Regions from separate parts of the uncultured Pseudoramibacter sp. genome, predicted to be linked through region 2. Evidence: predicted binding sites of a transcription regulator. Region 2 holds the regulator's gene; the other holds the start of a gene.
What was found. Region 2 encodes Rex, which represses fermentation and respiration genes when NADH is low (regulators of the CRP and FNR family bind a similar motif). Its sites were predicted from a motif close to ATTGTTAANNNNTTAACAAT; they were not measured.
Positions count from the first base shown of each region.

Region 1 (15,916 bases), on a different contig from region 2:
TAACCACAGTTCAATCTGGTCTCAAAACACTGCAGGCTCTCAAAGCAGATATGTCTTCAGATAATCCACAATCTGAATCTGCTCAAAAACTGAAAGCACTGGAAAATGGAGCAAACATTCTTCCAGGTAAAGCTCAAGAATTCCATAATAGCTTAGTTTCAGTCGCTATAGCTACAAATACAATCAATAAAGGTTTAGAACAACTCAATGCTAATAGCGGTAAGCTAACAGAAGGTAGCGAAAATCTTGCTAGGGGTTCCAAACAGCTCAGCGACGGGCTCAACACCCTCAAGGCCAACAACAACACGTTGAACTCGGGTGCGTCACAGCTCGCCAGCGGTTCCAACCAGCTCTACGCCGGCACGGTTTCGCTGACAAGCGGCCTCAACACCTTGTATTACGGCATGAATCAATTCAAGACCGTCGGCATCGACAAGATCGCCAGCGTCTACAACAACAACTTCAAGGATTTGGCCAACAAGCTCAACACCATCAAGAAAGCCTCAGCCGATTACAACAACTTCTCCGGCATCGCTTCCGGCATGGGCGGCTCGGTCAACTTCGTCATTGAAACAGACAGCATCTCCAAATAATCGAGATTTTCTCCTTTCTACACACAGTCTGGCACTCACGCCGGGCTGTGTTTTTTTGTAAAATCAAGCAATGAATGTTCTTTTATTGTCTAAAATTTATATTTCTTTTGCTTTGTAATTGTTTTATAATAAAAACAGTTTAATAAATGACAATTTCAGGTGCCCTTGACGATATGCCAAGGGAGAATAGGGAATCAGGTGCAAATCCTGAACGAACCCATCACTGTAAGCCGCGAACACCGCAACATGTCACTGTCGCCAACATATCGACGATGGGAAGGCGCGGGACCCGCTTTCGAGCGCGCGGCAAGTCAGGAGACCTGCCCGAAATACACCCGCTGATGGATGACGGTAAAGTCCGCGGCCGATTTATTCCTGTATTTCGGCTGTGGATTTTTTTATTGCCCAAAAGCCGAACGTAATGAAGATCAGCATTTTGAGAGAAAAGGAGAATTATGATGACCATACTCGAAGCGGCTCGCGCCGGCCAGATCACAGACGCGATGCGCATTTGTGCAGAACGAGAAGATGTCGACGCGGAATTCATCCGTCAGGGCATCGTCGACGGCAATATCGTCGTCCTCGACAGTTCACGGGACAACATCCGCCCCGTTGCCGTCGGCAAGGGCCTGAAGACCAAGGTTTCCGCCTCGGTCGGCATGTACGAAGAAAAAGACACCATCGACGGCGAAATGGAAAAGATTGCCGCCGCCGTTAAAGCCGGCACCGACACCATTATGGACTTATCGGTCCGCGGCCCCATTGAAGAAATGCGCGAAAAGGTGCTGTCTACCGCTGACCGCCCGGTCGGCACCCTGCCGATGTACGAAACGCTGGCGAAGGCCGCCGCTGAACACGGCACGGCCATGGACATGACCGAAGACGACATCTTCGACATGATCGAACACCAGGCGGCTCAGGGCGTCTCGTTCCTCGCGATGCACCCGGCCACCACGCTCGAAGTCATCCGCCACGCCAAAGAAGAACACCGCATCGATCCGCTCGTTTCTTACGGCGGCAGCCATTTGATCGGCTGGATGCTCTACCATAAAAAGGAAAACCCGATGTACACCCAGTTTGACCGAGTCATCGACATCTGTCACAAATACGACACGGTTTTGAGCTTCGCCGACGGCATGCGCCCAGGCTGTGTCGACGATTCCCTCGACGCGCCACAGGTTGAAGAACTGGTCTTAATCGGCACCCTCGCTCGCCGCGCCAGAGAAGCCGGCGTGCAGGTCATGGTCAAAGGACCGGGTCACGTCGCTCTCGACGAAATTCAAACCACCGTCCAGCTGGAAAAGAAACTCTGCCACGGCGCACCTTATTTCATTTTCGGGATGCTCCCGACCGACACCGGCGCCGGCATGGATCACATCACCTCAGCCATCGGCGGCGCAGTCGCCGCGTACTACGGCGCGGACTTCCTCTGCTACGTCACCCCGGCTGAACACATCGGCATGCCGTCTAAAGACGACGTGTATCAGGGCGTCATCGCCTCCCGCATCGCCGGCCACGCCGCCGACGTCGCCAAGGGCCTGCCTTCCGCCGTCGAATGGGATAAGGAAATGTCCGAGGCCCGGGTCAAGATGAACTTCCCAGCACAGTTCAAACTGGCCATCGATCCGGAAACCGCGGAAAGAATGTGGCGCGAACGCTCCGACGATTTCTCCAGCGAATGCACGATGTGCGGCAAATTCTGCGCCGCCCGCATCGTCGAAAAGGTATTGAACGGCCAGGAAGCGCCGACTAGAACAGAAGAGGTGATCAAATAATGACTACGCAAATGCTCGAAGCCCGTAAGGGTCATATTACAGAAGAAATGGAAATTGTGGCGAAAAAGGAAGGGGTCAGCCCGGAATATATCCGCGACCAAGTCGCGGTCAGCCACATCGTCATCCCGAAGAACATCCACCGCGACCGCAGCAACATCTGCGGCATCGGCGCCGGTCTGGACGTCAAGGTCAACTCCTTGATGGGGACCTCTTCTGACCGCAACGACAAGGAGATGGAAAAACGCAAGCTCCAATTAATCGAAGAAGCCGGCGCGGACGCCTTCATGGATCTGTCCACCGGCGACGACATCGACGGCATGCGCGCCCAGTCCATCGCCTCTTCCAACATCGCGGCCGGCTGCGTGCCGATCTATCAGGCCGCTGCGGATTCCATCGAAAAACACGGCTCCATCGTCGGCATGACTGCTAAGGAAATGCTCGACACCATCGAAAAACAATGCCAAGACGGCATGGACTTCATGGCCATCCACTCCGCGTACAATTTCTGGGTGCTCGACACCTTGAAAAAGAGCGGCCGCCTTACCAACGTCGTCTCCCGCGGCGGCTCCTTCTTGACCGCCTGGATGCACTACAACCAGAAGGACAACCCGCTGTACACGGAATTCGATAAAATTCTGGAAATCCTCAAATCGACGGACACCGTGCTCTCCATCGGCGATGCCATCCGCCCGGGCTGTAACTGGGATTCCCTCGACGCGCCGCAGGTCGCCGGCCTGATGGTCGCAGGAGATCTGGCCAAACGCGCCATTGAAGCAGGTGTTCAGGTCATGATCGAAGGGCCGGGCCACGTGCCGCTGAACCACATCGCGACCACAATGCAGCTGCAGAAACAGCTCTGCCACGGCGTGCCGTATTACATTTTAGGCTTCCTCGCCACCGACGTCGCCCCAGGCTACGACAACATCACCGGCGCCATCGGCGGCACCTTCGCCGGCATGTACGGCGCGGACTTCCTCTGCAACTTGACACCGGCTGAACACCTCGGCCTGCCGACCGAAGAAGACGTCGTCACTGGCGTGCGCACCGCCCGTCTCGCTGCGGACTGCGTCAACATGCTCCGCCGCGACAGCAAGAGCTACAAGCGCTCACTGAACATGGCGAAGGCCCGCGTCGCCGACGATCCACAGGCGCAAATCGACAACGCCCTCTTCCCGGACCTGGTAAAAGAACGAATGAGCACCGAACCGGCCCACGACCACTGCGCAGCCTGCAGCGAAGGTCTCTGCCCGGCGGACTACGCCTACCAGTATTTCTTCGGCGACTGATTTTAAACCTTTAAGGAGTACAACATGGCAAACCTCACCCTTGACACTGTTTTAAACGGCATTGAACCGGCTGACAAAGCCTGGGAAGAAAAGGCGAAAGCCCGCGTGGAAGCCCTCGCGGTGCCGCCCTGGTCTCTTGGCCGCCTGTCCCGCTTAGGCGTCCGCCTGGCGGGCATGCAGCGGACCGTTCACCCCGACGTGACCCGCAAAATGATCATCACCTGCGGCGCCGACGAAGGGGTCGCGGAAGAAGGTGTCTCGGCCTTTCCTCAGGAAGTCACGCAGGAAATGCTGCGCAACATCGCTTACGGCGGCGCGTCGATCAACGTGCTATCGAAGGCGGCCAGCGCTCAGGTGCGCCTGGTGGACTGCGGCGTCAAGGGTGATTTTCCGGAGCTGATCGAAAAGGGCGTCCTTGTCGATAAAAAGGTCGCCTACGGCTCACAGAACATGCGCAAGGGGCCGGCCATGACGAAGGCGCAGGCGGTCGCCTCCCTCGAAGCGGGCATCGACGTCGCCTCCGACGCCATCGAAAAGGACGGCATCCAGCTTCTCGGCACCGGCGACCTCGGCATCGGCAACACGACGCCGTCCGCCGCGATTCTCGCTGTCATCGGCCACCACTCAGTAGAAGACGCCACTGGTCGGGGGACAGGCCTCGACGACAAAGGACTGGCGAACAAAATTCAGGTGATCAAGGACGCGATCGCCCTGAATCAGCCGGACCCGACCGACGGCCTCGACGTGCTGGCCAAGGTCGGCGGCTTCGACATCGGCGGCATCGCCGGTACGATCCTCGGCGCCGCCTACCACCGCACGCCGATTTTAATCGACGGCTTCATCTCAACGGCCGGCGCCCTCATCGCCAAGACCCTGTGCCCGACTGCGGCCGACTACATGATCGCTGCCCACAAGTCTCAGGAGCCGGGCCACACGCTGATGTGGCAGACCCTCGGCCAAAAGCCGATCCTGGATCTGGACATGCGCCTCGGCGAAGGCACCGGCGCCGCCGTCGCGATGCACATCGTCGAATGCGCGGCCCGGACGATGAACGACATTCTGACCTTCGAAGAAGCGGCCGTCACCAACAAAAACTAACGCCATGAAATACGATCCCCACAAAAGTGGTGCTCAGTATCTCGAAGATCTGGCCACCTCATACTGGTACGCAAGTGCCCTATTCACAGCCCTGGACTCAGGGCTGTTTGATGTCTTACGGGAAAATAGCGAGCTGAGCGCCGAAGACGCCGCCGCAAAGCTCGGCTGGCAGCCTGGCCCGACCGAACGGTTCCTGCGCCTGCTCAAGGAAATGGGTCTCGTCGACGTGTACGAAGGCAATTGGTACCTCACCGGACTCACCGCCGACCACCTCGTCGACGGCGCGCCCCACGATCAGCGCGCGAACATCCGCTGGCGCCGGGATCTCCGCGCCGAATGGGACACCCTGCCCGACGTCCTCGTCGCCGGCACCCGCACACTGTTCCCATCAGACGACGTCTCCGAGGAAGCCATGCACGCGAGACGCGTCGAATACCTCAAGGCGATGGACGCGGTCATCGACGGCAAGATCGCCGAAATGCTGCCGATGTTTACCCGTGCGCTGCCCGAAAACGCGGCGGTGCTCGACGTGGGCTGCGGCAGTGGCAAATTCGCGCTGTCGGTGTTAAACGCCTGCCCCAGCGCGACGGCGGATTTAATGGACATTCGGCAGATGACACCCATCACCCGGGCCTTCGCCGACAAGTGGCCGGCTGAGGTCGCGGGCCGCGCCGAAACGGTCGCCCAGAACATTTTAGAGCGCCCGTGGCAGGTGAACCGGCAGTACGACCTGATCATTCTGTCCAACATCGTCCACGCCACGGCTGAAGCCGAATCCACCGCGGTCCTCGAGGAAGCGGCGGCGCACTTGGCGCCGAACGGCATCCTGCTCGTGCACGACTTCTTCACCGAACACGACCCGGTCAAGTCGCGCCTGTCCGACATCAACATGATGGTCAACACCTACAACGGGCGGGCTTACTCGGCGAAATGGACAGCCGACACGCTGAAGGCTGCCGGCTGCGCCACGACCGCCTTTGTGCCCCTGTCGACGGATACCGGCGTCCTCTTCGCCTGTCAAAAGACGGAACGGCTCAAGGATTTGGCCCTCGACCCGGCTGCCCAGCTGATTCCCAAAATCAAGACTCTCGGTTTTGCCGACGCCATTCCCTTTAAGGCTGACGACGTCGTCTTTTCGCCTTTTGCCCGGAACAAATGTGAGTACGGCTGCCGCTCCGCTTACGAAAAGACCTGTATTTCCAATCGGGATATGAGCTACGACGAAACTCAGGCGATGGTGGGCGATTACCACCGCGGGCTTTTACTGTGCTCAGAGCCGCCAACCGGCGATTTCCAGAGACGCTGTCTCGCGGCAGAGGCGGAAGCCTTTAAATCGGGCTTTTACAAGGCTTTTGTATTCTGGGCCGGGCCTTGCAGCATCTGCAAGACCTGCGACCCCGAAACGCCCTGCGCCAATCCGGCCCACCACCGGCCGTCGATGGAAGGGTGCGGCATCGACGTCTACGCAACGGTCAATCAAGTCGGCGAAGCCCTGCACCCGCTGCGGCGCCGTGGCGAGACCGTCAAATACTACGGTCTGCTGCTGCTCGATTAATTCATGCACCCCTAGAAAAGAGCGTTTATGAAATCTAAAATTTTACTGGTTCAGGCCATTTCCATGGAGGGCCTTGACATCGAACGGGTTTACCCCATCGGCATCGTCACCCTCGGCACGATCTTAAAGCGCAGCGGCCGCTACGACGTGACGATTTTCGACATGAACATGGCCGCCAACCCCTACGCGGAGCTGAAAACCAAAATCGCGGAAACCGAGCCGGACGTCATCGGCATTTCGCTGCGCAACCTCGACCCGCTGGGCAACCGCACCACGTCGCTGATCGTCCCCTTTACGATGACCGTCCGTTTCATTCACCAATTTGCGCCAGACACGCCGCTGATGGCCGGCGGCACCGCCTTCACGCTGTTCCCGGAACGGCTGATGCGCGATTTTCCGGAAATCACCTGTGGTGTTGTGGGCGAGGCGGAAAAGAACGCCGTGCCCCTCGTCGACGCGCTGACTTCAGGTGAGGCCCTGCCCGATTTGCCGGGCGTCATCCGTCGGGACGGCGAAGGCCTGCATTTCAACCCGCCGGACGGCAGCTTCGATATGGCCGACTACCGCACAATCGATCGGGATTTACTCTCGCCAGTGGATTATCTCAAGGTGAACAAATACGTGGAGAGCATCGGCGTTGAAACCAAGCGGGGCTGCTGTTTCCATTGCGGCTACTGCGAATACCCGAAAATCTCCGGCCGGTGCATGCGGCTGCGGGATCCTCTCGCCGTCGTCGACGAAATTGCGTATCTGAAAGAAAAATACGGCGTCACCCGCATCCATTTAACGGATTCCATCGTCAACGTGCCGCCGAATCACCTCGACACGATTTGCGAAGAACTCCTGCGCCGGGGGCTTAACATCCATTGGAGCGGCTTTTTCCGCGAGGATACCCTCACCCGTGAAAACGCAAAGCTCTACGCCGAATCGGGCTGTGAGTCTTTTTCTCTCTCGCCTGACGGCCTGTGCCAAAAGCATCTGGACATGCTGGACAAGCACCTCACCGTCGACCAGATTCTCGAGGCGGCCCGGGTCTTAGCGGATACCGGCGTCATCGCTGTCTACCACTTTCTCGTCAACGTCCCTGGTGAAACCCGGGAAACCGTCGAAGAAGCGAAAAAACTCATCGACGCCATTTACGGCATCCACGCTGGAACGAAGAGCCTCGGCACCATCGTGCTCAACCTGATTCGGATCATGCCCGGGACGAAAATCGAACGCCTTTCCCTCGAGGACGGCGTCATCACCCCGGACACCGACCTGCTCTACCCGGTCTACCACGATCCGCCGGCCATGCGCACCTCTCGCTACGAGCTGGAGGTGTACCACCAGACGCGCAATATCGCGATGTGGAACGGCTTCGACCTGCCGAAACCGATGAAATAAATCAAAAGATCAAGGAAAATCCAAGGAAAAAATCAATGAAAATCTTATTGCTCGAACACCCCAGAAAGCCCGCGGAAGACCGCCAGAACGACATCGCCAACACGACACTGGCCTCCTGCTTGACCTCCGGCTACCTCGCCGCCAATCTGCTCAAGGCCGGCCACTGCGTCGACCTCATCGAAGGGTACATGAAACATTTGTCCTACGACGCCATCGAAAAGGAAGTCGCCGCTTTCGGGCCTGATCTCCTGGCCGTTCATCTCGTCTACAACTGGGAGGACAACCACATGCTGTACACCTTCCTGACCCGGCTGAAAAAACAATACGGCATCAAACACCTCTCCGTCTACGGCTATTACCCGACTTTTGCTTACGAAGAAGTGCTCGATCGCTGCCCCGCCATCGATTCGGCAATGCTCGGTGAAAACGAACAGACGGTTGTCGATTTGGCCGATCATCTCGATCACTGGCAGGACGTCAAGGGCTTGGCCTTTCGGAGCGAAGACGGCGTCAAAGCTTCCTTTGGCACCCTGGTAAAGGACCTCGACACGCTGCCCTTCCCGATCCGCAAGGCAACGTCTTACCCGGGCGGCGAGGTCAACATCCTCGGCAGCCGCGGCTGCTACAATACCTGCACCTTCTGTTACATCAACCCGTTTTTCGGCGACAACACCGGCTGCCCGCGATGGCGCACCCGCACCCCGGAAAACATCCTCGCCGAAATCGACCAAGTCATCGCTCAGACCGACCACCGGTATTTTTACTTCGACGACCCCAATTTCTTCGGCCCCGGCAAAGCCGGGCGCGACCGGGTGTTAAAACTCGCTGAACTGCTCAAAACTCGGCCGATTACCTTCGGCATTGAAGCTCGGGCCAACGACATCGACGAAGCCACCACGGCGGCTTTGGTCGACGCCGGCATGACCGATATCCTCGTCGGCCTCGAAAGCGGCAGACAGGAAGTCCTCGACCGCCTCGACAAGCACACGACCGTCGCCCAGAACGAAGAGGCGCTGCGCATCCTACGGGCGAACGGCATCGAGCCCAACGTCGGCTTCATCATGTTCGAGCCCGATTCCTCCTTCGACGACCTGCGCACCAATTTCGATTTTCTGATGCGCAACGATCTGTTGAAACGGCTGGAAATTTCCGTCAACGTCCTCTACCATCACCAGATCATCCTCGCCGGCAGCGAAAGCTACAAGCAGCTTCAGCGCGAGGGGCGGCTGCACATTTCGGATCATTCCGTCTACGAGGCGACAACCGATTACCTGAACCCGGATATCGCGGCCTTCGCCCGGTTTATGCGCCAGCTGACCAACCACATCTTCGACTGGTCCGCCGGCACCTGGCAGGCGGCTGCTGACGGCGAACCCGAAGCCCGCGCCGCCTTCGACCGGGTGAACACCGTCCTCGTCGGCTGGTTCAAGGCCATTTTGGATCAGCCGGACAAGCTTCACGATTTTGACGCACTGGTGGCCGAAGCCAAGGCCGGCGTCGACCGCGCCATCACCGGCTAATCCAAAACCTTTACGCAAAAACCGCAGAGTTGTTACTATGCACAGCTCTGCGGTTTTTTACAAATGTTCTTCGCCCCAGTCTTTGAGTTCCAAAAGGATCGGAATCAGCGACACGGCCTTATCGGTCAGGATATATTCCACCCGCACCGGCATTTCGTTATACTGCTCCCGCTCGATTAAGCCGTCGGCCTCCATTTCGCGCAGCGACTGCGCCAGCATCGTGTTGGTGATGCCGACGATCGTTCGCCGCAGTTCTCCGTAGCGCATCGCTGCGTGACCATGCATCGCACAGAGGATCAATATTTTCCATTTTCCGCCAATAATACTGAGCACCTTGCGAACGCCGCAGCCCTCGCCGCCGACCGTCTCGCAGATCATCGCTTTTTTACTCACATCGTTCCTCACTTTCTTTACTTTTGCTTAACGCTCAGTTTTTTCTGAGCACCTCAATAAAAACTGCGTACTTGATCATTTTTTTATACTACGTATAATAGACTTATCAAAAGAAAAGCGCAACCTAAAGGAGGTTTAAATTATGACTACGCAATTTACAGAATCTAACTTTGAACAAGAAGTGCTCCAGAGCGACGTCCCAGTCGTCGTCGATTTCTACGCCGATTGGTGCGGCCCCTGCAAAATGATGAGCCCAGTGGTCGAAAAGCTCGCCGACACTTACGCGGACAAGGTCAAAATCGGAAAGCTCAACACCGATGAAGCCCAGTCGCTCGCTGCGAAATATGGTGTGATGAGTATTCCGAACATTGTCTTCTTCAAGAACGGCGAAGTGGTTGACCGCCAAGTCGGCGCCGTCCCGCAGTCTGTTCTGGAAGAAAAAATCAAAAATTTATAAGATGACCTGCTAATCCCCAAAAATAAATGGCCTCGGATACTGATGAATCATCAGTCCGAGGCTTTTTTTCTAATCCACGTCTTCTTCCAGATCGAAATAGGCGCCGGGCACTCCCAAAGGCGCGAGCACCTGCGCGAGTTTGTCAAGGGTGCTCATGATCGCGCTGGCGTGGGGGTTGGTCATATAGTCCCGCTTGTAGCAGCCCAAATTGGTCGTGCCGATTTTATTTCTGACGGTCCCGTCGTAGAAGGCCATCTCCTGGGTATAGCCGTCGAGAATCATCGTGCAGGACTCGTCGTAAAGGTCTTCGTAGCCGTACAAATCGGGGTTGCTGACGATTCCCTTAATCTGAGCCATCGTACCCTCGTCGAGAGCGATGTACCTGTAATCCTTCGGCCGGCCACCTTCTGGCTTGCCGTAGCCGACACGGCAGCCTTCGTCATCTTCGACAATTTCGACGCCGGAAATCGGCAAGCCCCAGGCGTCGCTCAGCCGATATTCAAACCAACGTATGGGCGCGTTTTCCATAGGTTCCTCCCTCTTGTCCTATTTTCATTCATCTTTTCTTTTATTATAACACCGACGGGTTAATGCTCTTAAAAAAATACATGACTTTGCGCATTTCTTACCGATTCTGGCTGACTTTGAATAATTTTATGATATAATCTAATCGAATATTAATATTACCTTAAGAAAGGAGCCCCTTCATTGGCCACTTCTCCAAAATCAAAGCAGCCGAAGCACAAGCTTTCGCTGCTCCCCAAACTGCTCATCGGTATTGGCGCCGGTATGATCATCGGCAGTTTCGGCAGCTGGTTTCACATCGCCCACACGCCGGGATACGTCGGATTAATCCGCGCGATCGCAACCTTCGTTTCGCTGTTCGGTGAATTCTTAAACTTCACCATTCCGCTGCTTATTCTGGCCTTTGTCGCCGTCGGCCTGGCCGAACTCGGCAAAAAGGCGAACAAGCTCTTCGGCATCACCCTGGCGCTGGCCTACGGGTCGACCATCATCGCCGGCTTTGCCGCGTATTTCCTCGGCAGCACCCTGCTGCCCCGCCTGATGCACGCCATCGGCAGCAAAGCGATTGAAGGCAAGAGTTTCGAGCCGATCTTCACCATCACGATGAAGCCGGTCTTCCCGATCATGACTTCCTTAGTCCTGGCCTTTGTCCTCGGTTTGTCCATGGCGAATCTCAAGACGCCGACGCTCATGAACGCGATGCAGGATCTCAAGCAGATCATCGTCCTCGTGCTGGAAAAGGTCATCATCCCGCTGATTCCGTTCTACATCGCAGGCACCTTCGCCAAAATCGCGGCGTCCGGCGAATTGATCCCGACGATTACGATTTTCGCGAAATTGTACCTCTGCATCCTCTGTCTCCAGTGGGTCTACATTTTGTTCCAGTTCACGGTGGCCAGCGGCTGGCGCAAGGAAAACCGCTGGAAGGATCTCAAAAACATCCTGCCCGCTTATTTCACCGCGCTGGGGACCCAGTCTTCGGCCGCGACGATTCCGGTGTCCCTTCAGTCCGCTGAAAACAACGGCATCGCCCCAGACGTCCGCAATTTCGTTGTGCCGCTCTGCGCCACGATTCACTTGGCCGGCGACACGATCTGTCTGACGCTGGGGTCCATGGGCATCATGATGGCCTGCGGCCTTCACCCGACTTTGAACCTGTACGTACCGTTCATCTTCATGCTCGGGATTACGATGGTCGCCGCACCTGGCGTGCCTGGCGGCGGCGTCATGGCGGCCCTCGGTATCATCAAATCGATGCTCGGGTTTAACGCGTCGATGTGCGAACTCATCATCGCCCTGCACCTGTCTCAGGACAGCTTCGGCACAGCCTGCAACATCACTGGCGACCAGGCGGTCGCAGCCATCGTCGATTACATCGACAACAAAGACCGTCACAACGATCCGAGAATTCCTGCAGAATCCACGGATTCGGCCGATTCTGTCACAGCTGAATAACACAACAAAAATAATCCTCAGAGCCCAAATGACTCTGAGGATTATTTTGTTTATCGGCTTTTTCCGCTAAAGAACTAAGACTGTCGGGACGCCATGTTGGCGGCGTTGAAAATCTTGACCTGATAAACCGTGCTGCCTATGGTGATGGTGTCATCGTCAAAGAGCTGAAAACTGCGGTTGAGAGGCAGGGTTTCACCGTCCAGCTGTGTGCTGCCTTCGAAGGCCTCGATGACGATTCGGGCGCCGGCGGTTTTAAACGCGCATTGCCTCGGCGCGACACCGGGATCATTGATCACGGTGTCGCAGGTGGGATCGCTGCCCACCGTGTGTGGGAAACGGACGATCCAGAGGCGGTTTGGGCCGATGAGCATGAGACCGGGGACGTAAGCCGTCGGCCGGCCGGACTGACTGGCCGGACGTGTTCCGCCCGCCGGCTGCTGATGCGGCATTGGGCGGACGCGCTGGACCGGCGCCCCTTCGCCCTTCACCAATGCCCAAAGGGTGGTGCCGGGCTTTGCCGACGCCCGCGCGGCAATCGTGAAGATGATGACCCCCACCGAGCCGACAAGCATCAGCCAGGCCCCTGGGCCGATTTTAAACATGCTTTTCAATAGGCTGTCGACTGTGGAACCGTAGCTCGAACTTAACCCGTAGGTGTAGCTGGACGTGCTGTTAAGCTCCTGCTGAATCGCCGAGTGAACGGCCGCGAGCAGCGCCGCGCGGAGCACGATCAGAATCAGCGCGCTGACAGCGCAGACGGCCAGCGCCACGATCGACCAGGTCACAAACCGATCCTCATTGTCCGCCGCAAAGCGGAGAATCACCGCGACGAGGATCATCGCGAGCATCGCGTACCATGTCCAGGTGTAAACCTGAAAAACCTGCAGCACTTCGGTGAGGTCGCTGTCCGAACTCGACGCCACGCTCTGCATCATCTGATTGATGCTGCTCGACATATCTGAAATCTTAAAGGGCCAGACCGCAGCCGAATGGCTGAAGGAAATGCCCAGCACCGGCACCTGAATCGTAAACCAGGGCAGGAAAAGAAAAATAACGAGCAGCACGGCGAGACAGGATAAGTAAAAAATCGTGCGCTTGGTCCATAGCTTTTGGTTGTTCATCGTTGTTCTCCCTAAAGGCTGAATGCGCTCACTGAACGTGGCGTGGGGCTGAAGCGGACGGCTGTCGGTGCACAGCCGCAATTGAAGTCAAATGTGAACTGATTTCATTATTTGTATTATATCATATTTAGACGCCGGGATGGCCCCTTCCCGCGCAATTCTCTCGACTTTTCTCGACAATTTTTTACAAAAAAAGAGCGGCCGAAACCGCTCGTTAATTTTTGTGGTCTTAGTCTTCCAGCATCGCTCTGCCGAATTGGTCGGCCGCGAGAATGGCGTTGAGTGCCTTTTCCGGTGTGACTTCAACCGGCAGATTGTGCAGGGTATCGTCTTCGGCGCAGGCCGCTTCCGCCACTGGCATCAGATGTTCACGGCTCAAATCCGTGATACCCAGCTCGCCGAGGGTGACCGGCAACCCGATGTCGACCATCCATCCTAAGATGTCCGCCAAATCGTCTTCTGGGATATTTTCGAGTACCAGCTGAGTCAGGGTGCCGAAGTTGACCTTTTCACCGTGCTGCATCGCGTGGCATTCCGGCAATACCGTCAACCCGTTGTGAATGGCGTGAGCGCCGGCCAGACCGCCGGATTCAAATCCGATGCCGGACAGCAGCGTGTTCGCTTCGATCACCTTTTCGACCGCTTCCGTGCAGGCACCGCCGGACAGGGCGATCTTCGCCTTGAGTCCTTCCGCTCTCAGCGTGTCGTAACACAGGTGGGCGATGCCGAGGGCCGCTTCGCTGACCTTGCCGGACGCGCAGGTGATGGCGCCGGACTGGTAGCAGGCTCGAGCTTCAAAATACGTCGCCATCGCGTCGCCCATTCCGGAAATGGTGAAGCGCAGCGGACTCTTCGCGATGATGTCCGTGTCCATCAATACCACATTGGGATTGGCTGGCAGGAACAGATAGCTTTCGAACACGCCGTCTTCGGTGTAGATGACAGACAGGGCCGAGCACGGCGCATCGGTGGACGCGATCGTCGGCGCGATGATCACCGGCGTCCCGGCTTCGTAGGCGACCGCCTTCGCGGTGTCGAAAATCTTCCCGCCGCCGACGCCGATCACCACATCCGCGGATTCGTCTTTGACGATTTTAACCAGCCGTTCGATTTCGCTCCGGCAGCATTCGCCGTTGAAATGTTCGAACACCAATGCGGCGCCAGCCGCCTTAAAGCTGGCTTCAATCTGAGCGCCCTGGCGTTTGACGCCGCCCTCGGAAATCAAAATCAGTGCCTTATCGCCCAGCTTCTTCGCGTAATCCCCCAAATCGTTCATTGCGCCAGGACCCTGGACGTACTTCGACGGTGAAATAAAAATCTTATTCATTTGCTATACCCCTTCTTGGCAAATGGATTGCCGAATGATTAACAAAATTATACGTGGGAATGTTTAGATTTATCTTTATTTTTCCTGAAAACGATGCAATTCCGCGTTAATTTTTCGTAAAAAAATCTCCCGGATCACCACCTCCGGGAGATAAATTAGCGATGCGCTTTATTTTTTCATGTTTTTCTGGCCGTAATCGTCGCGGAAGCGGACCATCATCCGTTCCATTTCGTCTTCATCGAGAATCACCGGCTTGCCGATCGCGCGGGCCAGTACGTAAACCTTGGCGCACTGCTCAATTTGGTCGGCAATGTTGAAGGCGCCGGCGATGGTCTTGGCCCCGGCGACCATGCCGTGGTTGGCCATCAGCGCGGCCTGGCGGTCCTTCATCGCTTCAAAGGTCGCTTTGGCGAGCTCCGGCGTGCCGTAAGACGCGTATTCGCCGCAGCGGATTTCCGGCCCGGCAAAGGCGATCAGGTAATTGGATGCCGGCAGGGGTTCTCTCAGCGTGGCGATGACCGTGCAGTAGGTGGAGTGGGTGTGGACGATCGCGTCCAAATCGTCGCGGTCCGTGTAAAAGATCCGGTGCAGCGCGTGTTCGCTCGAGGGCTTGCGCTTGCCGTCGACGACGTTGCCGTCCAAATCCATGACGACCACATCCTCCGGCTGGGTTTCAAAATAATCCATCCCCGACGGGCTCATCGCGTAGAGCCCCTTTTCGCGGTTCAGGATGCTGATGTTGCCGCCGGTGCCGGTGGTCAGCCCCGCGGTGATAAGCTTTTTGCAGTAATTGACAACATCGATGCGTTCTTGTTCAAGCAGCATAGGTTTCCTTTCATTCCTCCATCAGCCCGCGGGCTTTCAGAATCTCGGCCACGGCCTCGACCGCCTCGAACACCATCCCGTCGCAGTGCACCTTTTTCGGCGTACCGGTCTTGGCGTTGGCGGCTAACAAATGCGCGCAGTCGATGACACCGTCGTGTCCGGCCTTCATCCGGCGCAGAAAGGCGTGGGCGTCGTCGGCTTCCCCCGCGCCGCTGATACCCAAAGCCATCAGTCCGCCGGTCACGGCGCCGCAGGTCAGCCCTGAGCGCATCCCGCTGCCGAAATGGGCGGCAAGGGCGTAAGCCTGTTCGGCCGAAAGTCCTGCCCGTTCGGCGAACGGGATCAGCACCGCCTGAGCGCAGTTGTAATGCACGTTCGGGTCGGCCCTAAGTGCCTTTGCGCGTTCTAATACTGTTTGCATATGATTGCTCCTTCCCTTTGCGTATAATCGTTAGTGATAGGTTTATTATAGCACAGCGGACGGGTATCGTGAGATGACTCCTTTAGAATTGCAAATTGAGGTGCGGCGCGTCAGCGCCTGAAATGCCGCGAAGCGGCATGACCGTATCTTCTCTCTTCTCATCTTCTATCCTCTTCTCT
Region 1 is NZ_CAIFFF010000015.1:157-16,072, reverse strand. It holds gene QZX60_RS08015 (hypothetical protein) at 1-593, shown strand, start outside; cobalamin riboswitch at 734-936, shown strand; gene thiC (phosphomethylpyrimidine synthase ThiC) at 1,052-2,368, shown strand; gene bzaB (B12 lower ligand biosynthesis ThiC-like protein BzaB) at 2,368-3,654, shown strand; gene cobT (nicotinate-nucleotide--dimethylbenzimidazole phosphoribosyltransferase) at 3,679-4,752, shown strand; gene QZX60_RS07995 (DUF2284 domain-containing protein) at 4,757-6,307, shown strand; gene bzaD (B12 lower ligand biosynthesis radical SAM protein BzaD) at 6,335-7,693, shown strand; gene QZX60_RS07985 (B12-binding domain-containing radical SAM protein) at 7,729-9,213, shown strand; gene QZX60_RS07980 (helix-turn-helix domain-containing protein) at 9,271-9,606, opposite strand; gene trxA (thioredoxin) at 9,749-10,063, shown strand; gene QZX60_RS07970 (hypothetical protein) at 10,133-10,591, opposite strand; gene QZX60_RS07965 (dicarboxylate/amino acid:cation symporter) at 10,772-12,043, shown strand; gene QZX60_RS07960 (FHA domain-containing protein) at 12,118-13,164, opposite strand; gene QZX60_RS07955 (glycerol dehydrogenase) at 13,394-14,491, opposite strand; gene QZX60_RS07950 (L-fuculose-phosphate aldolase) at 14,660-15,316, opposite strand; gene QZX60_RS07945 (C-GCAxxG-C-C family protein) at 15,327-15,737, opposite strand.
Region 1: a site for Rex is predicted at 14,518-14,537, ahead of QZX60_RS07955 (glycerol dehydrogenase). Genes of this name have one in related genera too.

Region 2 (15,916 bases):
CCTCGCCATCCTGACGAGCCGCCTGCATTTGTATTTTTACAAGATATTCTTTTCCTTCCTTGTATTTTTTAGTCACAACACCACTTTGAATCGAAAGATCCCCATAATATAAGACTTTACGGCATTGGCAGTCTAAAACCCTAAGGATTCCGTCATCTCCCATCCAATCGCTTACAGCTTTCGCGATCAGCACCTGGCTGTGTATCCCATACGCGATTGCGCGTTTGGAACCTTGCTTTTGTGCAATGATGTCGCTGGCGTGGCGGTCAATGGGATCTCTATACGCGCCTGTTTCGGGATCGATGAGGCCATGCGCGCGCCATTTTCTCAGTGATCCCCATTTCGTCGCAAAGGCGTTCGCGGCACCAATTGCTGCCATGAGTGATCGGCCATCCGATTCATCGTACGGACCCACCCATTCCTCAGGCAGAGAATCTCCGATCTCGACCTCTTCCCAATAACGCGATGCATTTCCCCGTCTGAATCGGCCGTCAAATTGATTGTCTAAATTGGTGTATAGCTTTTCTAATGTTGCTTTTGAATAACGAGGCCGCGATTCCGCTGGTTTTTGTATCGTTTGGCTTTTCGATTGTCTCAGAGTTTCTAAAGATGGACATTTAATGATCGTTCGCGCAGTTAAAACAGCTGCTCGTTCATTTCTTTCATTGATCAGCGTAATCGCATGTTGCCGCAGCAGTATTCTATCTCCGTTTTTATTTTTTGGAAGTTCCTCTACCCCAAGATACTTGTTTTCTGCTCGAAACGTATCATTGGGACGAATTGTCATCAATCTTTCCCACTTTGTTCCAGCGTCATATACTTTTATTCCCGGCACAGATGGAAATTTTCCCTTTACAAAAGTCGAGGCAATGCAACTCTCAATTAATGGGGGCGCAATGATTCCGCCCCAACGTGTTTTTTTAGCGTAAATCGGATCGGAGTAAAGCGGATTGGAATCGCCCAAGGCCCTTGCAAATCGCCCAATCGTATCAATTGTTACCGTTTCATTGTAAAGTCCACCACCGGAACGATTATGATGATCCTGACAATAAATACGATAAACCGGTAAAATCCTTCCTGATTTTTTGTTTTCTGTTTCAATATATGTGTCTATTCTTGACAGCCATTCACGATCATTCATCTATCTTCCCCATTAGATTACTTTTATGCGCGCTCTTACGCTTTGTATACAAACTGTTATAAAAAATAAAAAAGCGCAACAGCTAAAATGCACTGCTGCGCAGATGAATCGAAATCTTTTTTTTCTAATGAAACTATGATAAAAAATAAAAAAAACGTCCAATCAGCCTGGAGGCCATTTCATATCTCGTCCAGCCAAGAAATGGAAATGCAGATGCGGAACCGTCTGTCCGCCTGCTGGACCACAATTGTTGACCACACGGAAACCGTCTTCTGCGACGCCCATCTTGATTGCTAAGCGGCTGATTACCGTTTGGATTTTCCCCATAATCGGGTCTCCGGCTGGAACAGCCAAAATCGAATCGTAATGCTGCTTCGGAATAATGACAAGATGAACCGGTGCCTGAGGATCAATATCCTTGAAAACTAATATATCATCGTCCTCATATACCTTATCAGATGGCACTTCTCCATCGATAATTTTGCAAAAAAGACAATCTTCTGCCACTTTCGTCCCCCCTTTTTTAATTATTGATTTCAGTACCTACCATATTGGCACTGCCTTGTTTATAGTGTAGCACGATTTCTTTAATTTTACCCAAACTATCTGGGACGGCCTTCATTTCTACCGGAATATAGTTCGGTGTATGCCCTGTCATTGTTCCGCCTTCATGAATCTGTTCAAATAATACCGGCTGGACCCGCTGATCGTTTTCGCGCAAAAAAGCCTCTTCCTGTTTTTTTGACAAGGCTATCAGCCTTTGGCTTCTCTGGTGTTGAATGGACGGATCAATCTGATCTGGAAAATCGTAAGCGGGCGTTCCCTTGCGACGCGAATATTTAAAGACGTGAATCTTATAAAAATTGATCGTTTGTACAAATTGGATTGTTTGTTCAAATTCGTCTTCTGTCTCTCCAGGAAAACCGACGATAATATCCGTTGTGAGCGCTGGAAGTGTGAAATATTGACGAATGTATTGAACGATTTGAATAAACTGCGCCGTTGTATATTTTCGATTCATACGTTTTAACGTCGTATCGCATCCGCTTTGCAACGATAAATGAAATTGCGGGCAAATTTGAGGAATTTTCGATAATTTTTGCACAAATTCCTCTGTCATCAGCAACGGCTCAATTGAACCTAATCGAATTCTCTTAACACCTGGAATTTTCGCGACAAATTGAAGCAGCGTAAGCAAATTGACTGAGCCATCAAACTCTTTACCGTATGAGGCGATGTGAATGCCCGAAAAAACAAATTCTTGATAGCCGTCCGCCACCAATTTTTCTACTTCCTGGCAGACCGAGGCTATTGAACGACTTCGTACCCTTCCCCTTGCATATGGGATAATACAGTAAGAGCAGAACTGGTTGCAGCCATCCTGTACTTTTATAAATGCCCGCGTATGGTGCCGCTGCTCTGCAATAGGCATATCCTCAAAGGTTTTACTGTCCCATACATTTTCAACAAAAATTTCACGTTGATGATCTTTTAAAAAGTTCTCGACCTCTTCAACTATTTTATGGCGGTGCGTGGTGCCTAAAATAATATCCACCTCATCAATTGCCGCCACTTCATCTGGCGCAACCTGAGCATAACAGCCAGCAGCAACAATTACTGCATCAGGATTTTTCCGTCTCGCTCTTCTAAGAATCTGCCGGCTCTTCCGATCTCCCAGATGGGTTACCGTACAGGTATTCACAACGTAAACATCTGCCGTACTGTCAAAATCAACGATCTGATAACCTGATTTTAGAAAAAGAACTCCCATCGATTCCGTATCAAAATCATTAACTTTGCACCCGAGATTATAAAAAGCAACTCTTCCTTTATTTTCCATATTGTCCTTTATTCTAGTGCATAATTAAGTTGGGCACATAGTGCCATTCCCGCTGTTTCAGTTCTTAATATTCTCTTTCCCAAAGAGACACTCTCAACACCAGCTTTTTCCAAAGCACAGACTTCTTCTTCAGCAAAGCCGCCTTCTGGCCCAATTAATATGTTGATCTGATCAACCGGACGCTCCCATTGCTGAATAACTTCTTTTAAAGAGTATTTTTTCTCATTTTCATAGGCAACGAGACTTTTCCCTTGAAAGTTGTCAAGCTTTGAAAGAAAAATCGGTAAATGGACTCGGGGAATACAACCGCGTTTTGACTGCTGTGCTGCCGATTTTGCGATTTTTTGCCAACGTGCGACCTTTTTCTTAATCGCTTTGGCTTCTTTTAAATGAACAACGCAAAATTGGGATTCAAACGGAATGAAATCACTTACACCCAATTCTGTACCCTTTTGAATAATCTCATCCATTTTTTTCCCCTTTGCCAAGCCCTGATATAAAACCAATCGATATGGCAGCTCGGCCTTTGAAGGGTAAACATCCAAAATTTGCGCAGTCAATCTTTTTTCAGAAGGCGTTTGTTCGAAAATCTCACAGAGATAATCTGTGCCATTTCCGTCACAGATCACGAATTTTTCCTGATTTTGAATGCGGAGGACATCAATAATGTGATGAAAATCCTCCCCCATTATTTCTATTTTGTCACGATGAATCTGATCTGATGATACGAAAAAATGATGCATTATTCCTCCTGTTTCTTCGCAATCACAGCATACCATTCGCCTTGATTGTCGACCTCCAGTATTTCAAAACCATGTGCAACCAGACTATTTTTTACATCATCTACGTATTTTTCGATAATACCAGAAGAAATAAATAGACCATCTTCCTTCAAGTACATTCGAATTGAGTCAATCAAACGAATAATGACTTCCGCCAAAATATTCGAAACGATAAGATCGGCCTGCTGATCCTTTGGAATGACATCGAGTAAGTCTCCTTCTTTGATCTCTACTTTATCTTGGAGCTCATTTAACTTTACATCTGCTACAGCGGCATCAACCGCAACAGGATCGACGTCCACACCAATAACCTTCGCCGCTCCTAATTTGGCTGCAATGATCGACAAAATCCCAGAACCGCATCCAACATCATAAACACAATCAGATTCCTTCACGTATTTATCTAATGCACGTGTACATAGTTGTGTGGTTTCGTGAGTACCTGTTCCAAATGCCATTCCAGGATCCATTTTCACAACGACTTCTTTGCCAGATGGCTCATAATTTTCCCAGATTGGGACAATGACAACGCGATCACCGATTTTTGTCGGTTTATAAAAGGCCTGCCAAGCCGTTGCCCAATCTTCTTCCTTTACTGATGATACGTTAATCTGATAATCTCCTGGATCAAGACCAAATTGACGAATTTGAGCAATATCATGCTCAATTTGATCCAATTTTTGATTAAAATCATCATCGTCCGGCAAATATCCCGTAATCTTTGAGATATTGGGATCAAAATCTAAAATTTTCTGGTCAAAATAATTAATTGTCGGATCATCTTGAACGGCTATCAAATTCTCAACAGACTCAATCGCTGTTCCTTTTAAACCGGCTTCATATAATATATTGGTCACAGCATCTTCCGCTTCACGTTTGATAGTTATTTCTATAGCTTTCCAATCCATATGGCGTATACTCCCTTTCAATCTTTGCTATATTATACCAGAATAAAAAAACTTGTCACTTGGAACATCAGTATTTTGTCCTTTCCCGGCAAATATCCGTTATTTCATCCTTTTCTTTATTAAAATGTGGTAAAATAAACAATATATAAAACTTAAAGGAGAAAATTATGCCTAGTTTAGATAAAGATAGAGAAGGGATTTCCCGTTCGATTCAGGAATATGTCCCTGGTAAACAAGTGACTCTGGCCCACGTAATCGCAAATCCCAAGCACGATGTTTACGTCAAATTGGGATTGGAATCTGACCGCGACGACGCAATCGGCATTCTGACTATTACACCAAGCGAAGCAGCCATTATTTCTGCCGATGTCGGTACGAAGGCTGCTGACGTTCAAATTGGTTTCCTCGACCGTTTCAGCGGCTCTTTGGTCATTACAGGAAAAATCAGCGATGTCAACTCTGCAGTACGGGAAATCATCAATTTCCTGCGCAATACGCTTGGTTTTGATGCACCAGATCATATTACACATTCGTAAAAATGGCCAGCAATAAAAACCGCGTCGCTTTAATGGGTCGAATCAGAAGCGGAAAAACAACTTTAATGCAAGCTTTGCAGAATAAAGAGCTGAAATACGCGAAAACACAGCAAGTGACGTATACCGACAACTTTATTGATACGCCCGGAGAATTCATTGAAATGTCGATTTTCGCCCATCAGGCTGTTTCCGTATCTTTGGACGCTTCACTCATCATTATGGTCAGTTCATGTATTGATACGCAGAATTCAATTCGCCCGAATTTTATCACCATGTTCAATTTGCCTGCAATTGGTGTCGTCACAAAAATTGACCGCGAAGACGGCAATCGTAAAAGAAGCCGCCACTATCTCCAATACGCGGGTATTCCCGACAACAAGATTTTCGAAATATCGTCCTACACAGGTGAAGGTTTGGACGTTTTATCTGAAGAAATCCACAAATACGTCAATCGCGACGGACATGATTTTTCTTAAATATATTCAAATTGATAAAGCCGCATTCAAAAGAATTGCGGCTTTTATTAATATTATTTACTTTTATCACCTGAACACACTGCTGAGGCATCATCTTTTAACTGATCGTGAAGAAAAAGATCAATCGCGGTATCTGCATTCCCTGATGCGCCTGCAATAATCTGAATATTTCTGTCACTCAGCATCTGCCTGGCTTCTTTTCCTATTTTTCCGCAAATCAGCACATCAGCGCCGATTCCCTTTAAAAATCCGACCAGCATAAATTTATTTTGCTCTGGTGCATCGACAACCCACGTTGTTTTTACCGATTCACCTTCCGTATCGTACACTTTAAATTGTTTCGTTCTTCCAAAATGATTAAAGACTGTGCCATGATCGTAAGATACTGCAATTTTCATATTAACGCCTGCTCAAATCGCTAAAAAAGCTAATTACATCGTTTTAACCCAGGTATCCACTTCATCCTGGAAAGCTGTCGATGAAAACCGCTTTGCCGCAACTAGGACAGCTCCCGGTGCTGACGCTTTGAGTGATTCCCAAGCACCATCTATACCACTGGACCCTGACGTTGCAAAAAGGGCAACTTGTTTTCCTTTCCATCCTGCACCTTCAAAAAATGTATTGACAATCGTCGGTGCTTTATACCACCAAATTGGAAAGCCCACATAAATTCGATCGTATTCGCTGATATCTGGCGTCGTTTCTGCCATCGGCGGTCTAAAATCTGGCTGATCCTTCATTTCTACGGATGAACGGCTCTTGTCATCCTGCCAATTTAAATCTTCTGGCGTGTACGGCGTCTCTGGTTTTATTTCAAAAAGTTCCGATTTTGATGCCTTCGCAACCATTTCTGCAATTCGTTTAGTTGTACCTGTTGCGCTAAAATATGCGACTAATGTTTTCATAAATTGATCCTCCTAATTTAATTTTACCACTCTTTTGTATTTAAATATCTTTCAACAGAGGCGACAGCATTGGCGCCGTCACCCACAGCAGTTGCTACCTGACGAACTTCCTTCTGTCTCACATCTCCAGCTGCAAAAATACCAGGTGCAGAGGTTCTGCCGTCTTCTCCGGCAATAATATAGCCCTTTTCATCACATTTACAAACTTGGTCGAGGCCATCTGAATTTGGGACAATCCCAACTGCGATGAATACGCCAGACACGTCTAAGAGTTGCTCTTCATTTGTATTTTTATCTTTTGTCCGAAGGCCATTCACCATGCCGTCTTCTCCGACGATTTCGACAGGAAGATGATTCCTAACTAGTTCAATGCGATCCGATTCAAAAAGTTTATTCTGTAAAGCCTTTTGCGCGCGAAGCTGATCTCTGCGATGCACAAGATAAACCTTTCGGCATGCTCTTGCTAAAAAGATCGCATCTTCGACCGCGACGTTTCCGCCGCCTACAACTGCGACATCTTTATCTTTATAAAATGCACCATCACAGGTCGCGCAGTACGAAACGCCCTTACCCGCGTATTCTGCTTCTCCCGGAATATTTAATAGACTATGCTTCGCACCGGTCGCGAACAAAACGGTTTTGGCTGTCAAGGTTTCTTCAGCAGTAATGACCTTTTTTTCTTCTCCAAGGTCTTCTACTTTTTGGACATCACCCATTTTAAACTGTACGCTCAACTGATCCGCATGCTCTCTCATTTTCTGAGCCAAGTCAAATCCATTAATACTCGGAAATCCAGGATAGTTATCCACTTCGTAGGTATCGACAATTTGACCGCCGCTCATAAAATTTCGTTCTATTACAAGCGCATCAAGTCCTGCACGCTGCGCGTATATTCCTGCTGTCATGCCAGCAGGTCCTGATCCAATAATAATTAAATCGTACATCGTTCGTCCCTCTTTATATTTACATCATGCTTTCAATGATATCTACAGACTTCGGTATTTCTGCCGATAAAACCACAGGCCCGGCCTCTGTAATCAAAATATCATCTTCAATACGGACGCCCATCCCACGGTCTGCCATATACAGGCCCGGTTCACAGGTAATGACCATTCCCGGTTTTAACGTCACTCTTCTGTCTTCGCAAAGATCGTGAGTATCCAACCCCAGCGAATGACCGATACCATGATAATAATAATCATCGATGGTTTTTTCAGGATCAAACAGACCCGTTGCAAGGCCGTATTGATTCAGCAGCTCTCTGGATTTTTCCTGAACATCCCGCATATTCGTTCCCACTTGATAATAGGGAATGATATCGCGTTGGGCCTGGAGCACTGCTTCGTACAATGCTCGTTGATCTCTTGTATAGTGTCCGTTTACCGGAAACGTCCGGCTAATATCGGAACAATATCCGCGATAACGCGCACCGAGATCAAAGAGAATCATGGTATGATCAGCCATTCTCTTTCGGTTCGTCATGTAGTGAAGAATCGGCGCATCTTCACCTGAAACCGCAATGGTGTCAAAAGCTGTTTCTTCTGCCCCATGGCTTAAAATCGTATATTCGAAAATATCTTGAGCTTGGTATTCAAAATCACCGGGTTTTAAATTTGCCAAGATCTGATTAATGCCTAGATGTGTCAGATGGATGGCATGGCGCATTAGTGCAAGCTCTTCTTCGGATTTGACTAATCTCATCTTTGAAAGGAGTGGTAAAAGTGAATGTTTGTGTTCAAGGCCAAACTCTCTTTTCTGATGATCTGGAACAGTATCATCTTCGTAATAGTCGAGTCCTTTTAAATCTGAACAGAAAGATTCAAATTCATCGAGATAACGAATATCATCGATCCCTGATTTCTGATGCGCTGCATCAATTGAAATATGACGGCCAAACCACTTTTCTTTAAAGGGATCTGGCTTACGGATAAACAAAGTTGTCGAATTCTGTCCGTGCATCTTTGCCAAGACCAATATGCCTTCTGGCTCGGTTAAACCTGTTAAATATAAATAATTGTTATTCACGTAAAATGGATAATTTTCATCCAACGATTTGCTGACTTCGCAGCCCGCGCCAATAATGGCAGCGCTCTGGTCTGGCAGTAAATCGTACAACGCTTCCCGCTTGTTCTGATAAAATTCTTGTGAAAGTTCCTTTACCATCATTATGCCTCTCTTTTGCTCATCTTGGTAATATATAACGCTTAATTATTTCAGCCACGCCATCATGATCACAATCGCATGGTCCGATGATATCGGCATTTTTTATTAAGACATTGCTGCTGTTTGGCATCGCGATGCCGATTCCTGCTGTTTTGAGCAATTGCAGGTCATTTTCGTCATCGCCGATCGCCACAACCTGTTTAAACGAAACATCATAATGCGCACATACCTTGGCCAATGCCTGTGCTTTATTTAGCGACTTTGGCGCAATTTCAACAATTTTGTCTCCGCCATCATACGAAACAGCACCATTTGTATGAATTAGACGAGCGGCTGTCACTTCTTCTTCGTTTCTGCAATAAAATATAATCCTCACTGGGTGATCAATATTTTCAATGTGTGCCGCCCTTTGAACGTAAGGCTTTTTTAGAACCTGTTTGGCCGTGCGACTTGCTGTTTCCGTCGACGCGTTTTCATAATAAACCATTGAAACAGTGTCGACAAAATAAAATAATGAAGTCCTTCGTATTTGTTTCAACAACACTTGAAACACATCTGCTGCAAAGCAGTTCTCACGCCAGAGCAGCGAATGACCTGTATAGATGCCTGCACCGCCGTTGCACACGTGCCAATTATTTTGAATTTCGGGATTCAGCTGATCGGTAAAATCGATCTGTGAATGAAAAAACCGTCCACTCGCCGTAACGACATGAATTCCTGCCCTTTCGCACTGCACGAGCATGCGCTTGTTTTCTTCTGAAATGATCTTTTTAGAATTTAAAAGCGTGTTGTCCAAATCCAACGCAAGCAGGCGAATATCCGGGTTCATCATGCACCCACTGCCATCAAGCCAAAGGCACAAAGTGATGTGACAATGATCCCAGCAATAGCAGAACCTAAAACGGCCGACAACACACCTTGCTTAAAATCCATTTCAATAAGCGAGGCAGCCAGACAGCCCGTCCAAACCCCTGTCCCTGGCAGAGGAATGGCAATGAAAATCATCAGCCCCCAGAACTTATATTTGGTAATGCTTTTCGATTTGTTGATGCCACGAGTATGCAGCCATTCTGCGAAACGTCCCAAAGCGCCCTTTTTCCCTCTCATCCATTTTAAAAACGCCGGTAAAAATTTTAAAATAATCGGCGCTGGAACGATCGAGCCTGCCCATGCAAGCAAAAAGGTCTGCAGATAAGGCATGCGCATCAACAATGCGCCCACTGGAATCGCCCCTCTGAGTTCAACGATCGGAACCATTGAAATAATAAAAACTTCAAGCCAATTCGGAAGAAACGAAAAAAATTGTATAATTGAATGTGCCAAATCAATGCTCCTTTTTGTATTGTTTCCTCATTCGTGTTAAAATGACAAATGCTATGACATATATTTTACACCAAAAAGGATAAATTACAATTGATAGTTTACTATTTAAAGGATCGTTAATCTATGAAAAAAATATTAGGACCAATGCGCCGTGCTATTCAACAATTCCATATGATCGAAAACGGTGACCGCATCGCGGTAGGGTTGTCTGGTGGAAAAGACAGCATTGCTTTGTTGGCAGCACTAGCGCGATATCAAAAATTTGCACCTGTACAATTTGATCTTGAGGCTGTGACCATTGACGCTGGTCTTGAGGGAATGGATTTTTCTCCGCTCATCACCTACTGCCACGACATTCATGTCCCATATACAATATTAAAGACGTCGATTGCAACTGTTGTTTTTGACATTCGCAATGAATCGAATCCATGCTCTTTATGCGCGAGAATGCGCCGCGGCGCATTGCACAATCTGTGCCGCAGGCTCAACTGTAATAAATTAGCGCTGGGGCATCATGCAGATGACGCCGTTGAAACTTTTTTCCTAAGCCTTTTTTTCGAAGGCCGCATCAATACTTGTCAGCCCGTCACTTTTTTGGACCGAAAACAGATCACCCTCATCCGTCCTTTGATTTTTGTCAATGAAAAAGATATTATCTACGATTCAGAGTGCCAAACATTGCCAATCATTGGATCAACCTGTCCCGCAGACGGATTTACAAAGCGCGAAGATGTCAAAAACTTTATCGCCAAAATGTGTGCCGAGATTCCGGATTTAAATAAAAAAGTTTTATCTGCCATTCAAAATCCGCACCCTTTTATTCCATGGGTAAAGAATTCAAAAAAATAGAAGCATTCTAGCGCGTAGAATGCTTCTTCTATATCCCTTATTGTGCCTTAAAAATACTCGAAAACGAAATAAACAGGTCCCGATAAATCGAAACTTTAATTCTTTGAGGAGAATTGTAAATCTTAGGAATAAAAGCGTTTTTCTTAAAATTATATTCCAAGATTACCTGTTTTTGAGGATCAATGATCCAGTATTCCTTTACGCCTGCTTCAGCATAGATCCCCGTTTTCATCAAATAGATCATTTCTTCTTCTTCTGGAGTCACAATTTCAATCACCCAATCTGGGAATGAGCTGCCATTGACAGTGACCGAAAGTGAAGGGCGCAGCTGCGTATTGTGCATCTGCCCCACCATCAAAACCTCATAAGAATCCGACAGCTGGTCGAGTGGGCGATGACTGAGATGATACTGCTTCAAAATTGAAGACAAATATTTGATGATCGCCTTTGCGGAAGGGTCTGTCGTATTTTTAGCGTATTCTTCACCATTAATAATTTCTCCCTGAGGGGTAAAGATCGGTTCCTCCTGCGCATTTTGTTCTGTCATAACCGCGTCTGCAGCAATAGAATCGTGATTGTTATCCATTTTTATCTTTTACTCCTTTATTTCATCTCTTTAATGTGCCCAACTTCTGATTCAATTTCACGTTTTAATAAAATAAGCTGAATCAAATCTTCCTGAACTGATATGCGGTTGAATTCCGAATTGTATTCATCAGCCAGCTCTGGCCTCTGAAGACGGCGCAGTGTTTCAATATTTTCAACAATATCGTTCACGGTGCTCGACTTCATTCTAAACAATTTCTGGGCTGACAAAATTTCATCTCGAATCGTCGACATTTCCGTATCCAACGACTGGACTGTATTCGCTGTTTTCGTCAAGCGTTTTTTAATCACTTCCGGTAGTTTAGCTTTATACTTGTAATTGAGCGAATGCTCGACAACCGCCCAAAAATTCATGGCGAGAGTTCGAATTTGAATTTCTACAAAAATTTCTCGATACCCTACACTGCTAAAAACCGGATATTTTACAATAATATGATAACTTTGATACCCGCTTTCCTTTGGCTTTCCTGCTCCGCTGTGAAAGGCCGAACGGTCCTCTCCTTGAAGATAATTCTTCACTTGATAGATCGTTAAATCCTTATTATTGCGCGAATAAATCATATCTGCCACTTCGTAAATATCTTCAACAAATTGACAGATAATACGAATGCCTGCAATATCGCGGATTTTTTCCTCTACATCGTCGACTCGGTAATGGTATTTATTAATTTTTTCCAAAATACTTGACAGCGATTTAACGCGCCCTGTAACAGATTCAATCGGTGAAGTTTCTCCCAGTTGTGCGCGTTGATCCTTTAAATGATTGAACTTAAGCAGCAATTCATCAACTGCCTGCTGATAAGGAATTAATATGCGTTGCCAATCCTTCGCTTTCATCTCTCTCCTCTTCTCTCCTATTATAACTTACAAAACAATTTTTCCAATAAGTTTCTGTCGATTTTTTCGATAAACGCAGCCTTGCGTCAAATGCTGGTCACGCATTCGATCGATTAACATTTCTCTGATTTTCCACCAGCTGATATGCCAGTTTGTCTGGATTGAATCCTGCTCAGGGATGCGCCCAATAACGCGTTGCAGGGCAATATCCGGCGCTAAATGCGTTAAAAATAGGACGACGCGATCGATATAATCGTCAACACTTAATAGCTGTACTTGATTTTTTTGGTACATCTGAGCCAATTTCGTTCCTCGTTCCACGTAAAGCGCGTGGCACTTAACGAAATCTGTTCTTAATACCGAAATCAATTCAGCTCCCTCGACAGCATCCACTTCGTCGTCCCAAGGTAAATCCAAAATCATATGGGTGCAAAGTTGTAAATGATGCGCCTTGATCCTTAAAGCCGCATCGACATAATCGGAAAGTGAATGCTGCCGATTGAGAATACGCAGTGTTTTCGCATTGATTGTTTGAAGCCCAAGTTCGATACAGATATCAATATGATTATCTTCGCTAATTCGGTTTAAATAATCCAATTGCTGATCACTGATACAATCCGGTCTGGTTGAAATGGCGATGCCTGCAATTTGTTCCCCCAAACAAGCTTCAATATGAGACTTGAATGTTTCAAAATCGACATAAGTATTTGAAAAATCCTGCAGAAACGGGATGAATAAATTGGCGTGATATCGCTTGCTAATATAAGCTTCATTCCTTTTGATTTGATTTTGAATGGAGATCGATGCTGAAAGCGTTTCATTCCCGGCCCCTTTTTCTCCGCAGAAGATACATCCGCCATAAGATAACGTACCGTCTCGGTTTGGGCAGGTCCCCCCTGTATTGACAGGTATTTTATAAACCTTCTGCCCATAGCGTTTTTTTAACCATGACGCATAGGTTAAATACGGCAAATTCGTTTGATATGGATCCTTCATGTAAATCTTTCTAAATATCTCCACAAACAGATAACGCCGAATGTATGAGATTCACACAATCGGCGTCTTGAATAATCCCGTTAATAGACAAAAAAGCGAATTTATTTATAATTTTTTATGCATTCCGGAATTTCGTTTTCGTCACAGCTCAGGCTCAGCACGAATTTCACATCCTGCTTTTTCTGAATAACATCTAAACGTTTCAATAGACCTTCAACATCTTCCGGTCCATCTGCATCCAGAATTCTTAATAAATTATCGATATAGACTGTATCAACATCGTAATTGCTGCCTAAAACGCCACAGATAAAACCGAACAATTCATCTTCTCCTTTAATGCCAAAGTCGTCACTATTGATGAAACGAATTTTCGTATCAACTGTTACGCGATATTTATCTCTGTCATTTATAAAAAGAATTTGACCTTTGGAAGTTTCAAGTTCTGCATTCGCCATGTCGATCATTTTTTTCGTCTTGCCGCTTCCCTTTGCTCCATATACAAATTCAATCATTTAAGACACCTACTTTCTACGTTGTTATTTTTATTATAACGGTGAAAACGATATTATTCAATGCTTTTTTTTGCCTTTTTCCTTATTGCTTACGGCTCAGCATATATGTTAATGTATATAAACTGTCCGAAATATTGACATCCTCAATCATGACATCGTCGGGCAGTGTCAAATCGATCGGAACAAAATTCATAATGCCTTTTATGCCTGTCCTCACAACTTGATTGGCCACACTTTGTCCAATGGCTCTCGGTACACATAATATCGCAATATTAATCATATTTTCCTTAACGTATTCATCAAGATAATCCATATGGAAAATCGGAACGCCGTCATGGGTCTGACCTACCTTCTCAGAATCAATGTCAAACATGGCACGTATCCATATCCCTTCATTCCTAAAGCCTTCATAATGAGAAATTGCGTGGCCAAGATTACCCGCACCAATAATAACACAGCGATAAGGTCGATTTAGCCCCAATAAATCGTGGATTACATCCTTCAGTTCCTGAACTCGATAGCCGTATCCTTGCTGCCCGTAGGCACCAAAAGAATTCAGATCTTGCCTAATCTGAGAGGCTGTCAGGCCCATCATTTTCGACAATTCCATCGATGAAATCTTCTGAAATCCCCTTTCATTCAAGTCGGTCAAAAATCGATAATATTTGGGCAATCTCCTGATGACACTCATCGATACTTTTTTTGAATTTTTTCGCATACGCGCTCCATTTATCTCTAAATATGCAATCATTTAATTTGATTGTTATAATTATAACAAAAGAACCTTTATAAATCAATTAGGCATAAAAAAACTACTTAAGACATCTTAGAGAGACTTAAGCAGTTCAATTCAAAATGGTGCGGATGAAAGGATTCGAACCTTCATACACGAGGTACCAGATCCTAAATCTGGCGCGTCTGCCAATTCCGCCACATCCGCAGGCAACACAAGATATTATATGATTATCTGTGATATGAACAAATATTTACTATATACGCATAAGATATTTTAATTCTACACGTCAGATCACCATAAAATAACAAGCTTTAATTATCTTATTATATTATGGTCAAGACGTCAATTAGAAATTTAAGAAAACATTATTTTTAATATCTATATTAATGCTCTTTTGGTATAAATCCACGTCTTGAAATGGTACACAGTAGTTCAAGAACATATCAAAAGCATAATTAAATAGCTCTGTATTATAGTAACGTTTTAAAATTGTTTCTCCTATTATTTCTCTTTGGGAACACGTCAGATCACCGTCATTGTACAAAACATCTAGCGTGTAAAAGATATTTTTTATATTGCTTTTTTCAGTTTCCAGAACATGATTATTATTTACTTTTAACATTTTTTACTCCTATCATAAATAAATCACTAGTAACCATAACTAAATAGTATCTAAATACTTAGTTTTATAGACAAAATAACACTAAAATGGTACTTTATTGTATTAAATCATTCATATATCACCTCCTGTTAATTAATAAATCTATCTAAATAGGATAATACAAGCATTGTTTTGTTAATAAATTCTGTTTGGTATTCTGTTATGAAGGCTTATTAATACCTCTATTATTAAATACCAAAGGGAAATATTATTGTTTGTATTCTTTTACCCGTCTGTAAAATGTTGACTTTGATATATTAAGCTTTTTTGTAGCTTCTACGCCTGTTATTTCTCCTGCCTTCCATTGTTTATATACAGTCTGGAACAGTTCTTTATTAATGTCTATTGGTTTACGTCCTTTATATTTTCCTTGTTCTTTGGCTATTGCAATACCTTCTTTTTGTCTTTGGAGAGTCTGCTCTCTTTCAAACTGTGCAAGACCTGCAAATATAGTAAACATTAGTTTACCTTGTGGCGTTGTTGTGTCGATATTCTCTTTTAAACTTATGAAATTCACACCCTTATTCTCTAATGTGTCTACAATATTTAATAAGTCTTTTGTTGATCTGGCAAGTCTTGAATAAGACTCTACAATAACAGTGTCTCCTTCTCTGACATATTCTAACATAGAATGAAGCTCTTTTC
Region 2 is NZ_CAIFFF010000002.1:46,710-62,625, forward strand. It holds gene QZX60_RS01455 (MaoC family dehydratase N-terminal domain-containing protein) at 1-1,141, opposite strand, end outside; gene QZX60_RS01460 (histidine triad nucleotide-binding protein) at 1,304-1,648, opposite strand; gene mtaB (tRNA (N(6)-L-threonylcarbamoyladenosine(37)-C(2))-methylthiotransferase MtaB) at 1,665-2,981, opposite strand; gene QZX60_RS01470 (16S rRNA (uracil(1498)-N(3))-methyltransferase) at 2,990-3,724, opposite strand; gene prmA (50S ribosomal protein L11 methyltransferase) at 3,724-4,671, opposite strand; gene QZX60_RS01480 (BMC domain-containing protein) at 4,839-5,207, shown strand; gene QZX60_RS01485 (EutP/PduV family microcompartment system protein) at 5,210-5,683, shown strand; gene QZX60_RS01490 (NifB/NifX family molybdenum-iron cluster-binding protein) at 5,737-6,081, opposite strand; gene QZX60_RS01495 (flavodoxin) at 6,115-6,588, opposite strand; gene trxB (thioredoxin-disulfide reductase) at 6,612-7,532, opposite strand; gene QZX60_RS01505 (aminopeptidase P N-terminal domain-containing protein) at 7,552-8,754, opposite strand; gene QZX60_RS01510 (HAD family hydrolase) at 8,771-9,583, opposite strand; gene QZX60_RS01515 (small multi-drug export protein) at 9,580-10,074, opposite strand; gene QZX60_RS01520 (ATP-binding protein) at 10,198-10,923, shown strand; gene QZX60_RS01525 (Uma2 family endonuclease) at 10,961-11,509, opposite strand; gene QZX60_RS01530 (GTP pyrophosphokinase family protein) at 11,527-12,366, opposite strand; gene QZX60_RS01535 (TIGR01212 family radical SAM protein) at 12,394-13,362, opposite strand; gene QZX60_RS01540 (hypothetical protein) at 13,464-13,874, opposite strand; gene QZX60_RS01545 (redox-sensing transcriptional repressor Rex) at 13,957-14,625, opposite strand; tRNA gene QZX60_RS01550 (tRNA-Leu) at 14,731-14,814, opposite strand; gene QZX60_RS01555 (hypothetical protein) at 14,957-15,232, opposite strand; gene QZX60_RS01560 (recombinase family protein) at 15,480-15,916, opposite strand, start outside.